Linked DNA regions of Limnospira fusiformis SAG 85.79. The protein of the gene in region 1 interacts with the protein of each later gene in a pairwise test. Links are inferred from orthologs where the notes say so. Each region holds a gene or a part of one and is shown on either strand. Other genes may lie near its edges.

The links.
Region 2: the proteins of cysK (region 1) and cysE interact in binary tests that used the Escherichia coli proteins (3 or more experiments, as listed by UniProt). The link is inferred for Limnospira fusiformis SAG 85.79 from one-to-one orthologs.

What each region holds. Positions count from the first base shown.
Region 1 is NZ_CP051185.1:2,743,315-2,750,994, forward strand. What follows is about bases 1,928-4,725. They hold cysK (cysteine synthase A), read left to right. Parts: upstream 1,928-2,736; coding sequence 2,737-3,714; downstream 3,715-4,725. Other genes in these bases: HFV01_RS13035 (Crp/Fnr family transcriptional regulator), read left to right, coding at 1,928-2,400; epsC (serine O-acetyltransferase EpsC), read left to right, coding at 3,831-4,721. Also shown: HFV01_RS13020 (Crp/Fnr family transcriptional regulator), read left to right, coding at 1-309; HFV01_RS13025 (sulfate/molybdate ABC transporter ATP-binding protein), read left to right, coding at 351-1,349; HFV01_RS13030 (YidH family protein), read left to right, coding at 1,324-1,740; more of HFV01_RS13035, read left to right, coding at 1,795-1,927; HFV01_RS13050 (family 2A encapsulin nanocompartment shell protein), read left to right, coding at 4,902-5,825; HFV01_RS13055 (family 2A encapsulin nanocompartment cargo protein cysteine desulfurase), read left to right, coding at 5,825-7,680.
Region 2 is NZ_CP051185.1:4,371,329-4,376,561, forward strand. Bases 2,441-5,233 are described here. They hold cysE (serine O-acetyltransferase), read right to left. Parts: upstream 4,334-5,233; coding sequence 3,548-4,333; downstream 2,441-3,547. Other genes in these bases: HFV01_RS20450 (tocopherol cyclase family protein), read right to left, coding at 2,441-2,983; HFV01_RS20455 (Npun_F5749 family FMN-dependent PPOX-type flavoprotein), read left to right, coding at 2,973-3,551; HFV01_RS20465 (hypothetical protein), read right to left, coding at 4,438-4,737; HFV01_RS20470 (hypothetical protein), read right to left, coding at 4,757-5,233. Outside these bases: HFV01_RS20440 (RNA-guided endonuclease InsQ/TnpB family protein), read right to left, coding at 1-1,056; HFV01_RS20445 (hypothetical protein), read left to right, coding at 1,189-1,434; more of HFV01_RS20450, read right to left, coding at 1,916-2,440.

The sequences.
Region 1 (7,680 bases):
ACCCATCCCCCCCAAGCGGTGGCTGCATTATTAAGGGGACTCATCTACCAAGAGCGATCGCTTTTGAATCAACCCCAAGCCGATGATATTTATGTTTTTGACCTACCCATTGATATCATCGCTCACGCCGCCCAACTTAACCACCGCACCGTTGAACAGGTCTTAAAAGGAATGCGTAAACAAGGGCTTTTACTACCCCCTCAAAATGACGATTCCTCTAACGACACCATCCGGGTTTGTGACCCCGAAGGACTCAAAGAAATCTACAGCGCCACCCGTGACAAGGTATCTTGGTGGCCTCTGCGTTAAGGTCAAATTATCAACTGTCAATTATTAACGGAATTTTAGCCATGACTATTCAAGTAGAAAACCTGGTAAAATGCTTTGGCAATTTTGTAGCTTTAGACAACATCAATTTAACAGTTAAAACCGGGTCGCTGGTGGCTCTATTGGGGCCGTCTGGTTCCGGTAAATCGACTTTACTTAGAGCGATCGCTGGATTGGAAAAGCCAGACTATGGGAGGATTTATTTAGAAAATGGTGATGTAACTAATGCCCAGGTTCAAGATAGACAAGTGGGGTTTGTGTTTCAACATTATGCCCTATTTAAACACATGACCGTGCGCCAAAATATCGCTTTTCCGATGGAAATTGCCCGCCGTCCTAAGTCTTATATTCGCCAGCGAGTTGCCCAATTATTAGATTTAATTAAATTAGAAGGATTAGGCGATCGCTATCCCGTGCAACTATCCGGCGGACAGCGCCAGCGCATAGCCCTCGCCCGCGCTTTAGCAGTCGAACCCAAAGTGTTATTATTAGATGAACCCTTTGGCGCTTTAGATGCCAATGTGCGGCAAGATTTAAGGTCTTGGTTGCGCCGCCTCCATGATGAAGTTCATGTCACCACCTTAATTGTCACCCATGACCGCGAAGAAGCCATGGAAATTGCCGACGAAATTGTAGTCATGAATAAGGGTATGATTGAACAGGTCGGCACTCCCCAAGAGATTTACGATCGCCCTTCAACTCCCTTTGTCATGGGTTTCATTGGTCCCGTTAATATGCTCCCGGAAAACAGCCTTAATAGTCCTTCTCCTGTGTTTATCCGCCCTCACGATATCCGCATTAGTAATATAGCTAATCATAAAACTATCCCCGCAGTAATTCAACGGATAGTCTATAAAGGATGGGATGTACAGGTAGCCTTATCTTTAAGGGATGGCACTCAGATTAATGCTCAATTAACCCGGGATGAATGGGATATTCTAGGTGTGGATATCCAGAAAAAAGTCTACATTTTCTCAGATAAAGTTGTTGCCTTTGATGAAGCACTTCAAGCTGTTAGTTAGTCGTCAATCAACTCATCATTCTCAGGAGATAAAAAGCCCGGTCTTAAATTCTTCTCGAGTCCGGGATCATCTCGCCAATGAGCGCACCTATCTAGCTTGGGTGCGAACCTCTCTAGGATTAGTCGGCATTGGACTTCTGATAGCTCGTCTATGTTATCTTATCCCAGATATTTCTGCTAAAAATAATCAGATTTTGTTCCTAAGTTTAGGGTCCTTATGTTTAGGAATATTAACTATCGTGATGTCTACACATCAATACTTTTTAGTACGACAAAAAATTGATGGTCAAACCTATGAACCAACCGGAGGGTGGATTGTGGTTTTCAGCTCCGCTTTATTGGTACTAGCGATAATCCTAGTTTATGGAATCTTAAATATCACTGATATTTAGGATGAATCTCAATAGCCCAGAATTATTTTCATTATCTCTTGATAGACCATCAACATGAGCGATTTAACACACCGAATTAGCCAACAAGAAATCAGCCAAATTCCACAAAATGCTGCTAGTAGGTCTTTTAATCGGCGAGATTTTCTACCTGAAGAAAGTCAGTTTTTTTGGTTAATTAAAAAAGGAGTTGTCCGAAGTATAGCTTATACAGAAGACAATACAGTTGTCTGCACCGGAATTTGGTTAGTTGATGATATTGTGGGTAAACCTTTATCGCGAACTTCACCCTATATTATAGAAGCATTAACCCCAGTTAAAGTGATAGCAATTCCCACAAGTTCTTGGCAACCTTCCTCTGAATTAATTTTCAACTACTGGCAAAATACCGAGACGTTACTGATGGCTCGTGCCAATCACAGCGCTTGGTTTATTTTGCTGAATGTTCTCAACTGGTTATCTCAGCGTTTTGGTAATCGTACCAGTGAGGGATATTTAATTGATGTGAGGTTGACACATCAAGATTTAGCCGAATTATGCGGATTGACTCGAGTCACAATTACTCGTTTACTCAAACAATTTGAATCGGAAGGATTAATTTATAGAAATTCTAGTAGAATTATCCTCAACGATGAGTACAGCACTTGGTACTATCAAATTTGATGGGTATAACCTCAAGTTGGGTTGAAGATTTGATCTAAGCACTGTATTTCAAGAAGAAGAGTTTTTGATACTACCTCCCCTCCCAATTCTCGGAGAGGGAGATTTTTTCCTGAGCAGAAGTTGACTCCCCTCGGCAGCGAGTAGCTGAAACCCTTTGATAGCAAAGAATCTAGTAGTTACACAAGCGATCGCTCGCAAAATTTAAAAAAATTCAAAAATGTATTGCAAATGTTTTGAAATTCATGTATATTAGATTTACAGATTGACAAGCAAGTTGTCGCCCTATTAGACCGGGCACAACATCAGTCCCGAAATATATAACTAGGAGTATTGAATATGGTGAAATGGTTTTTAGATAACAGTCTCGCCATCGGTAGGACTCCCCTAGTCCGTTTAAATCGCGTAGTTGGTGATAGTAGCGCGACTGTTCTGGCTAAAATTGAAGGTCGTAATCCAGCCTATTCGGTTAAATGCCGTATTGGTGCGGCGATGATTTGGGATGCAGAACAACGAGGCTTATTAGGATCCGGTAAAGAAATAGTTGAACCCACCAGTGGTAATACAGGAATTGCCTTAGCCTTTGTCGCTGCTGCCAAAGGCATTCCCCTCACCTTAACCATGCCTGAAACGATGAGTTTGGAACGACGGAAATTGCTGCGGGCTTATGGAGCAAATCTAATTTTAACCGAAGGCTCAAAAGGCATGGTGGGCGCAGTAGCAAAAGCTGAGGAAATTGCAGCTTCTAATCCCGATCGCTATGTTTTATTGCAACAGTTTCGTAACCCAGCAAATCCCCGGATCCATGAGCAGACCACTGGGCCAGAAATCTGGGAAGAAACCGAAGGAGCGATCGATATTCTGGTTTCAGGAGTGGGTACAGGCGGAACAATTACCGGAGTATCCCGATATATTAAACACACTCAAGGTAAAGCCATATTATCAGTGGCAGTAGAACCGGAAGCCAGCCCAGTTATATCCCAAACCATTGCCGGAGATCCAGTAAAATCAGGCCCCCATAAAATCCAGGGCATTGGTGCAGGCTTTGTCCCAGAAGTGCTGGATTTATCAATAGTTGATGCCGTAGAAACTGTCACCAATGAAGAAGCAATTTTCTACGCTCAACGGTTAGCTAAAGAAGAAGGAATTTTATCAGGTATTTCCTGCGGAGGAGCGACAGCAGTGGCAGTCAGACTAGCCCATAGACCAGAGAATCAGGACAAAACTATTGTGGTTATTTTGCCAGACTCTGGTGAACGTTATCTCAGTTCTATTCTTTTCCAAGGAGTATTTAACGAGCAAGGTTTAGCTGTTTAATTTTGCCTTAAATTTCCTAATATTTGCCCCGGTATTAGCTGACAATAAACCATGACCAATGATAGCTATATTTCCCTAACTTATAGCCCCGTTAGCAAACATGGGATATTGAGTCAGTGATTACAGCTTTATCCCAGCCTCGCAAGCAGGCTTTTAGGAGTTGTTCACAAGAGCGAAATTATGTTCCCTTGCCATCCCGTAAAATCTTATTTAAGATGGTGGATAAACTCAGGGGGGCTTTATTTCCTTTCCACTTTGGCAATCCCGATCTCCGAGAAACTTCTACCCATTATTTTATAGGTCATACCCTTAATGAATCTCGGCAATTACTCGAACATCAAATCCAACGAGAGCAGTCGTTGATTGCTTCAGAAAATCAGGTAGAAGAATCTAAAATTCGGGAAAAAGCTAGGTCAATAGTGCAGGCTTTTGCCGAACAACTACCTGAAATAAAAAACCTGCTAGAAAGTGATGTTTGTGCCGCTTATGATGGCGATCCATCCGCCAAGAATTTAGACGAGGTGCTGTTTTGCTATCCGGGAATTACGGCAATTACCTATCATCGAATTGCTCATGCACTGTATCGTATTGACTCACCTTTATTAGCTCGAATAATTGCTGAAATTGGTCATTCAGAAACTGGAATAGATATTCATCCTGGGGCTACTATTGGCAATAGTTTCTTTATCGATCACGGTACAGGAGTAGTAATTGGTGAAACCACTGTAATTGGCGATCGCGTCAGGATTTATCAAGCCGTTACTTTAGGGGCAAAAAGTTTTCCTCGCGACGAATCTGGCAGTTTAATTAAAGGCAATCCCCGTCATCCAATTATCGAAGACGATGTAGTGATTTATTCCGGGGCAACAATTCTCGGCCGAGTCACTATAGGTCAAGGATCAACCATAGGCGGCAATGTTTGGCTAACCCGTAGTGTACCAGCCGGAGCTTTTGTCTCCCAAGCTCAAGTACGGGAGGAAATTTTTGATGCAGGGGCAGGCATTTAACTTGCCTCTCTAATTCCCAGCCAGATCATATAGCTATAAAGAGGGAATAAGATATCCCCGCCTATCAACCCGCTGATAAATCACTGCAGACAGCAGAAACCCAGTTTATGGAAAATAAGCGACAGTGATTTTAGCGATAGATTTTAACCTCATTCCTTGAATAAATCGGAGTTACAATCGATGACTAGCACCAATAACCCTGAACTGCAATTAGCCGTTAATGATGTTGCAGCGCGTCAGTTGGCTAATGCCACAAAAACCGTTCCTCAATTAGACACAATTAGTCCCCGTTGGTTTGTGCGTCTGCTGCACTGGACACCTGTTGAAGCCGGGATATATCGTCTCAACAAAGTCAAAAATCCTTCTCAAGTCGAAGTGGCTTGCTCAGAACGAGATGAGCGAGAATTACCTGAAACCTTTGTGGATTATCAAGAACAGCCGCGAGAATATTTTCTCAGCGCTGTTAATACGGTTATCGATGTTCACACTCGTGTTTCTGACCTTTATAGCAGTCCCCACGATCAGATCCATGAACAGTTGCGCTTGACGATTGAAATTTTGAAAGAACGTCAAGAAAGTGAACTGATTAATAATCCTGAATACGGGTTGCTCAATAACATTGTTGACAGTCAAAAAGTACAGCCCCGAGGTCTGGCTCCTACTCCAGATGATCTTGATGAGTTATTGGCGAAAGTTTGGAAAGAACCCGCCTTTTTCCTGGCTCATCCTAAAGCGATCGCTGCCTTTGGTCGCGAAGCCACCCGCCGTGGCGTTCCCCCTGCTACCGTTTCTTTATTTGGTTCTCAATTCATCACCTGGCGCGGAGTGCCCTTAATTCCTTCCGATAAACTCGCGGTGAATAATGAGGGCAAAACCAATATTTTACTGCTGCGGGTCGGCGACAGTCGTCAAGGGGTAGTTGGCTTGTATCAACCGAATTTACCCGGTCAACAGGGACCCGGACTTTCCGTGCGCTTTATGGGAATTAGCCGCAAAGCGATCGCCTCTTATCTCGTCTCCCTGTACTGCTCTTTAGCCGTCCTGACCGACGATGCGGCTGCCGTTCTTCAGAACGTTGATGTCAACCAGTATCACACCTACTAATGACTACCCCCAAACTTTACCCGGAAAATTCCCTGACAGAAGGGCAGGCGAAACCCAACCCTAGTCCCTCTGTCACTGATTTGGGGGGAGATGGCATCAACCCCTTATTTAAAGCGGACACCTTCGATCAACTGGCGAATGCTTTTATTCAAGAAGTGAAGCGCAGCGGCATTGATGTGCCATTGCCCGACTCCCTAAATATCCCTCAATCGGTTCAGGATATTAGTAGTCCGGTCTCCAATATTAAGCAAAATTTGCTTGATGGGAAATCACTGCCAGTATCCACACCTCACTTATCTGTTGGGGAGCCGCAATTCTATTTTAGCGATCCCGGTGTCGATCGCCCCGACTCCCCCCATTCCGTAGCGGAAGTAGGAGCCGGTGCATCCCATATTCCCAAAGAAATTCCCCAGGCGATCGCAACTCCCGCAACTCCTACAGTTCCGAATCTATCCTTAGCATCGGTTCCCACACCATCTATCCCAACTGTCACCCCCAACTTCTATTTTTTAGAACATTTAAGTCAAGGGGTAGAAAGACAAAAACCAGATCAGAGCATCCCTAAAACTGTTGAGGATTATTCCCCACAGAATTACAGGCAAAATTCACCGATTGACCCATTTTTTGTGCCTCTGGCGGCGGTGACAAAACATGATATTTTCGATGTCGAAACTATCCGCCGTGATTTTCCCATTTTGCAAGAGAAAGTCAACGGTAAACCCCTGATCTGGTTTGATAATGCGGCAACGACTCAAAAACCTCAAGCCGTCATCGATCGCCTAGTTCATTATTACTCCCATGAAAACTCCAACGTTCACCGCGCCGCCCATGAATTAGCAGCCCGGTCAACAGATGCCTACGAAGCCGCCAGAGAGACAGTTCGTCATTTTATCAATGCCTCCTCCGTCAACGAAATCATCTTTGTACGAGGAACCACAGAAGCCATAAACTTGGTGGCGAAAAGTTGGGGAGAACAAAACATCAAAGCCGGGGATGAGATTGTTCTAAGTCATTTAGAACACCATGCTAATATTGTGCCTTGGCAACAGTTAGCAACTCGGACCGGAGCCAAGTTGCGTATTGCACCCGTAGACGATCGCGGACAAATTTTGTTGGAAGAGTATCAACAACTGCTCAATCCTCGCACAAAATTGGTAGCTTTTTCCCAAGTTTCTAATGCTTTGGGAACCATTACACCGGCGGCAAAAATGATTGCCCAGGCTCACCAAGTTGGTGCCAAAGTGTTATTAGATGGCGCTCAGTCCGTCTCTCATATTCCTGTTGACGTGCAACAACTCGGTTGCGACTGGTTTGTTTTTTCCGGTCATAAAATCTTTGGACCCACTGGCATTGGCGTTGTTTATGGTCACGAAGACCTATTAAACGCCAGTCCCCCCTGGCAGGGTGGCGGCAACATGATTGTTGATGTCACTTTCGAGCGCACTGTTTATCAAAATAGTCCAGCCCGATTTGAAGCGGGGACGGGGAATATTGCTGATGCAGTGGGATTAGCTACAGCCCTTGATTATGTTCAACAGATTGGTTTACCAAATATTGCCCGTTATGAGCATGAATTGCTCGAATATGCGACCACGGGTTTAAATACTATTCCCGGTCTGCATTTAATTGGTACTGCCCCAGAAAAAGCTGCTGTCCTTTCCTTTGTTTTGGATGGTTTCTCGGCGGAAGCTGTAGGACAAGCACTCAACCAAGAAGGCATCGCGGTGCGTGCGGGTCATCATTGCGCCCAACCAATTTTGCGACGGTTTGGTTTAGAGGCAACTGTGCGTCCGTCCTTGGCTTTTTATAATACTAAATCTGAGGTAGATGCTCTGGTTCATGCTTTGGAACGAAT
Region 2 (5,233 bases), 1.6 Mb from region 1 along the record:
TTCTAAATTTATACTGGCGTTCAAATCTCTATCAATCTTCAAGCCACAGTTTGGACATTCAAAAGTCCGACGGACTAGGGGCATTTTTTGACGATGGCCACAGTTAGAACACAGTTGACTGGATGGATAAAATCTATCGGCAATAATCAACTTTGAACCATAACGTTCTGCCTTGTAACCTAGTTGACGACGGAACTCATAAAATGAAGCATCAGCGATAGAACCAGCCAAACCATGATTTTTCAGCATACCTGACACATTCAAATCCTCAATGACGACTTGGCTGTGGTTTTTAGCCAAAAAAGTAGTGATTTTATGAATCGTGTCACGGCGAATATTAGCTACTCTTTGATGTAGCTTTTGAACTTTTAAGAGACATTTAGCCCGATTTTTTGAGCCTTTGACTTTGCGACTTAAATGGCGTTGTAATCTGGCTAGTTTTTTGGTCGCTGCTTTATAAGCCTTGGGATTAGAGAATTTTGTCCCATCGGAGCAAGTCGCCAAATTGTTAATTCCTAGGTCTACCCCGATTCTCTCTCGGAATTTCGGTGTGATTTCTGGTGTGGTTTCTACAAAAAAGCTCATATACCAGTCACCTGCTTGGCGCGTTATAGTGACTTTCTTAACCCAACTTTCGGGTAGAGCCTCAAATGTAGAAACCCAGCCCACAAAAGGCAGCTTATGGCGAGTTCCTGACAGATTGAATGGCTTTCCGGAATTGTCAAGGGTAAAGCTATCATGGTGGCCTTTCTTCTTAAATTTAGGATAACTGCTTATTCCCTTGAAGAAGCGCTTAAAGGCATCCCCTAGATTAATGAAGGCATATTGATAAACTTTAGAAGACAATTCAGACATCCAAGGATATTGAGGTTTCACATAATTCGTAAAAACCTTTTTAATGGAGTTGATATTAGGCTTGAGTCCCTCTTCATAAGCTGACCTCCATAAGTGTAATCCCCAATTAAACACGAACCGAGCATACCCCGCGTGTTTGGCCATCAAGGTGGCTTGACGGTCATTGAGTTTTAGTTTGGTTCGGAAAGCTTTGTAAGGCATGATTGGATTTTACCATGAAGAATCCGACTTGATGAGTATGTCGTCAAGGAAATTTGGCATGGTCTGGGGTTTGACCGTATACTCATTATTGAGTTGCGAATCTTTTTGGGTATTGTACCTTATTGTCATAAGATGTCAAGCAAATCTTGGATTAAATTCTGGCTCCCCAGAATTTTAGGTCTACCTACTATTATCTGCGATCGCAGCAGTTACATATCAGCATCTGCGATTAATTTCCAACGGGACTGGCCGGACTCGAACCGGCGACCTAGCGCTTCAGATTTGTGTGAGTTTCCCCACTCTCTGGACTATCCCTTCACCATAAGCACTCATAGAATGCTCTTAGGTGGTGGCCGTTATGTTCAAGAAGTCGTTTAATCCAACTCCCAAAACCAGTCTCTGCACCTTCTCCAACCGTAGGGGTTAGAGCTTGGCTCAAGATTACCTTATTCATGGTTCACATAAACTTAGGCTTCCTTGAGTTTGACCACATTCACACAAGGGGTTTCCCCACATGGTGCCCGATTCTTCAGGAGGCGCTTGCTCTATCCATCTGAGCCACAGCCCCAGTCATTTACTCTATGGTAACAGATTCTTGTGCTTATATGTTGATTTTTTAGACAATTTTAAAAAATTTGCCCGCCAAGTTAGCCCCAAGGGGTTGACAAAAGCCGGGGATTTCTGGTATTATATTGACATACTCTTACATAATTGGATATTTGCCAAAATAAAAAAACTGTCAATATTCCCATTATTTTATAATAGTAGCATGAGTCTCCCCAAAAAGCTACCCCCTCCCCCAAAAAATGATTTTTTTTTAACATTGCTTAATTTTTTGTTACAAAACTTAACATAACTATCAATGAACCCAGGTTTCATCCCAGGGACCACCTCCAGTTTCCAGGCCACAGAGGGAACTATGGGCTTCCAGAATTAAGCGTCCCTGTTGTCGGAGTTGTAGGGTTACTTCACCTTTCATAGTATCGCGACAGCAGAATTGCAAGCCATGATGAGTAGGGGCGCGTAGAGGAGTACCGGGGTAGGTAGTGGTAGCCTGGAGGGAAACTTGAAACCGTCCGTTGTCAGCTTGAATGTGCCAATCTCCCCAGGGTGCAATTTGCCAGTGAACTTGAGCATTCCAGGGGACAAACTCATAAAATTGACCGCGATAGTGAATACCGACCATAGCGACGGATTCGAGCCACCACAATACCGATCGCTTTCCGCCGCCTGCTGTGAGAGCCAAATCAGGAATATGGTCAAAACAGTTGCAGTTAACCCAAAACCACTTTCGAGGAAATGCGCCGCCCCAGTTTTTCTCACCGTAAGCGGGGGCGTTAGTAAACTGATAGAGTGTGCCATTCCAGTCAATCCAGCCAGTAGCCGAACCGTGAGCCATTAATATTTGCCATCCCGGTTCAAAAATCGGCAGAAATGATAGCCAGCCAGCGGTTGACTGTTGTTGTCCCCACCCATAAACGGGAGTGATAGTATATTCCCAACTACAGTTACGGGTTCCATCTTTGAGGCGACCTTGATGGTGGGTATCAGTTCCCTGATATCCTTGACGAATAAAGCGATCGAATAGTTGAGAGTCGAGATATCCGGGGGCAGATTTTAGGTCAGTGTCTCCCCAATGACCCAGAGCTAGGGTGTCGGTAGATGCCCAGAATTTATTGACATCAGGGAAAGTCCGACAGAGGTACTGGTCATCTGGTCCTAAAATTTGGGCAGCACCGCCGCTGTGGGGTTGTCCGCCGCTGGGGTCTTCAATGGAGTACATGAAGGCGAAAGTTTGACGGGGTTCGGGGAGAGTGACCCGATAATACCAGCCTTCAAAAAAACGGCGATCGCCGCCTTCCCAGTGATAACCATTGTGGGGGGTAGATAGAGCAGTAATGGGTTTCAAATCAAACATGGCAATCATAAAAACTCCTGTCTGGAGATTAGCGTTGGTGGCGGCTATGCACCGAAACCGTAGCCTTTCCTATTCCCGTTATTTACAGTTAGCGACGGTTCGCCTGGACGGACGACCGGCTAATCGGACGGTAGTATTTAGGGGGTTTATGACTAAGGGCGATCGCCTTAAATTTGTGACGGACACCCGCAGCCAAAAGGTGATAGAAATTGCCGAAAATCCTTGGGGTGAGGCTTGCTGGTATTTTCCGAAAACCCGAGAACAGTTCCGCATCTCTGGTCAGTTAACCATAGTAGAGTACGCAGAGCATCTATGTGATCAGAGTTGGCAGGAGTTATCAGAGGCAGCCAAAAGTCAATTTTTCTGGCCGGATCCTGGTCAACAGCGGCGCGACTCGGGCCACGCTAATTTTGACCCTCCCGACCCCATTCCCCAACAGCCACCCCCCAATTTTTCGGTCCTGCTGCTAACACCTGAGCGGGTGGATCATTTACAATTGCGCGGCGAGCCCCAGAATCGGACAATTTATGATGCTCAAAGTAATGGCACTTGGAAAGGGAAGGCGGTCAATCCTTAAATACCAGAACCGTCTAAAAATTCTTGGATGGCTCTGTTTTTAATCTGACAGCTAGAGCGCGTACCTTCAGAGGTAGTTAAGGTTTGATATTGTCCGTTATAGGTGCGGAAACCTGCTCCTACAGGGACTTTTTCCACCAACGCCACCCGTTCTTGCTGTAGGGATTCCATTTGCTGCTCTAGGGTTTCAATGCGATCTAGCAGAGTCCGAATGACTACGGCTTCTGAGTCAGGTAAACTGCCATGTTCAAGGGGGTTAACTTTGACACCGGAGCGGTAAACAATGCGACCAGGAACCCCTACTACTGTGCAGTTAGAGGGAACATCCCGCAAGACTACGGAACCCGCACCAATGCGAACATTATTACCAATTTGGAGATTACCGAGAACTTTGGCTCCGGCTCCGACGACTACATTTTCCCCTAGGGTGGGGTGACGTTTACCGCTTTCTTTACCTGTACCGCCGAGGGTTACGCCTTGGTAAATTAAGCAGAAGTCTCCGACAATGGCTGTTTCTCCAATGACTACACCCATACCATGATCGATGAAGACACCTTGACCTATGGTAGCCCCTGGGTGGATTTCAATGCCTGTAATAAATCGGGACAGGTGAGATATCAGACGGGGAATTAGGGGTAAACCGATACAGTACAACCAGTGAGCGAGACGGTGAAATAGCAACGCTTGCAGACCGGGGTAGCAGAACATGACTTCTAGCCAGTTCCGAGCGGCAGGGTCGCGATCGAAGATAATGCGAAAGTCGGCTCGAAGGGTCTTTAGCACAATCAATAACCAGTTTCTGTTAAACAAATTACTTATCTATGTTAACGGATGAGGGGCTAATACAAAAGTTTAAATGTCAGGATGTGATCAATTTTACCAGAAAGTTAGAATTTGGTAGATGGACACATACAGTAGTATAGGTTCATTATCGCCTCAAACGCCCAATGGTCGGGGGATACATCAGAAAAGGGAATTGGTAGCAGGTCAAAGCGTTTGGTAGCACAAGCATTTCTCAATGTGGCTTGGTCAATTTGAGCGATCGCTTTTGGTTGGTCCACTACAACAGGATTAACTGAACTGAGGGACTCACGGCTATTGTCGGTGGTTTCGGTGGTTTGGGCGGAAACGGGGGCGATCGCAGTTATTATCAATAAGCTGAGGGGGATTAACTCTTGTGCTTTCATCGGAAAATTTAAGCTCTCATTATGGGGCTATCTTCTTTAGTATAGCTGTTTTGATTCGGTTTATGGGGTGGTGAGTCTGCTTTCTGGTACGTTTAAGGATATGGTAGCTGTAGCCACCTGTATAGAGCAGGTTAACCAATAGGATTAGGGTTTGACCTAGGGGCGATCGCACTTGGAAAAATACTGTATAGCTTGCCCATAATACTAACAGCAATTCCATTAGGGACACTAGGGAGCCATAATGTCGGGGGTCCCAGTAGGAAATTGGGCTGATAAAACGGTAGTTACTGAGCGGGAAAAAATGGCGATGGGCATCATCGTTATGAACTGGCAAATCTAATAAGTTATGCCAAATTATACTTATACACAAAACTTGAGCTATCAACCATCCCAACTTAAAGGCGATCGCCCAGGCTAAAATCGCCAAGGGGATAGAATGAAAAATAGCCACAATCCTTTGTATATGCTGAGAGTTATAAGCATCTGACCAGATTTG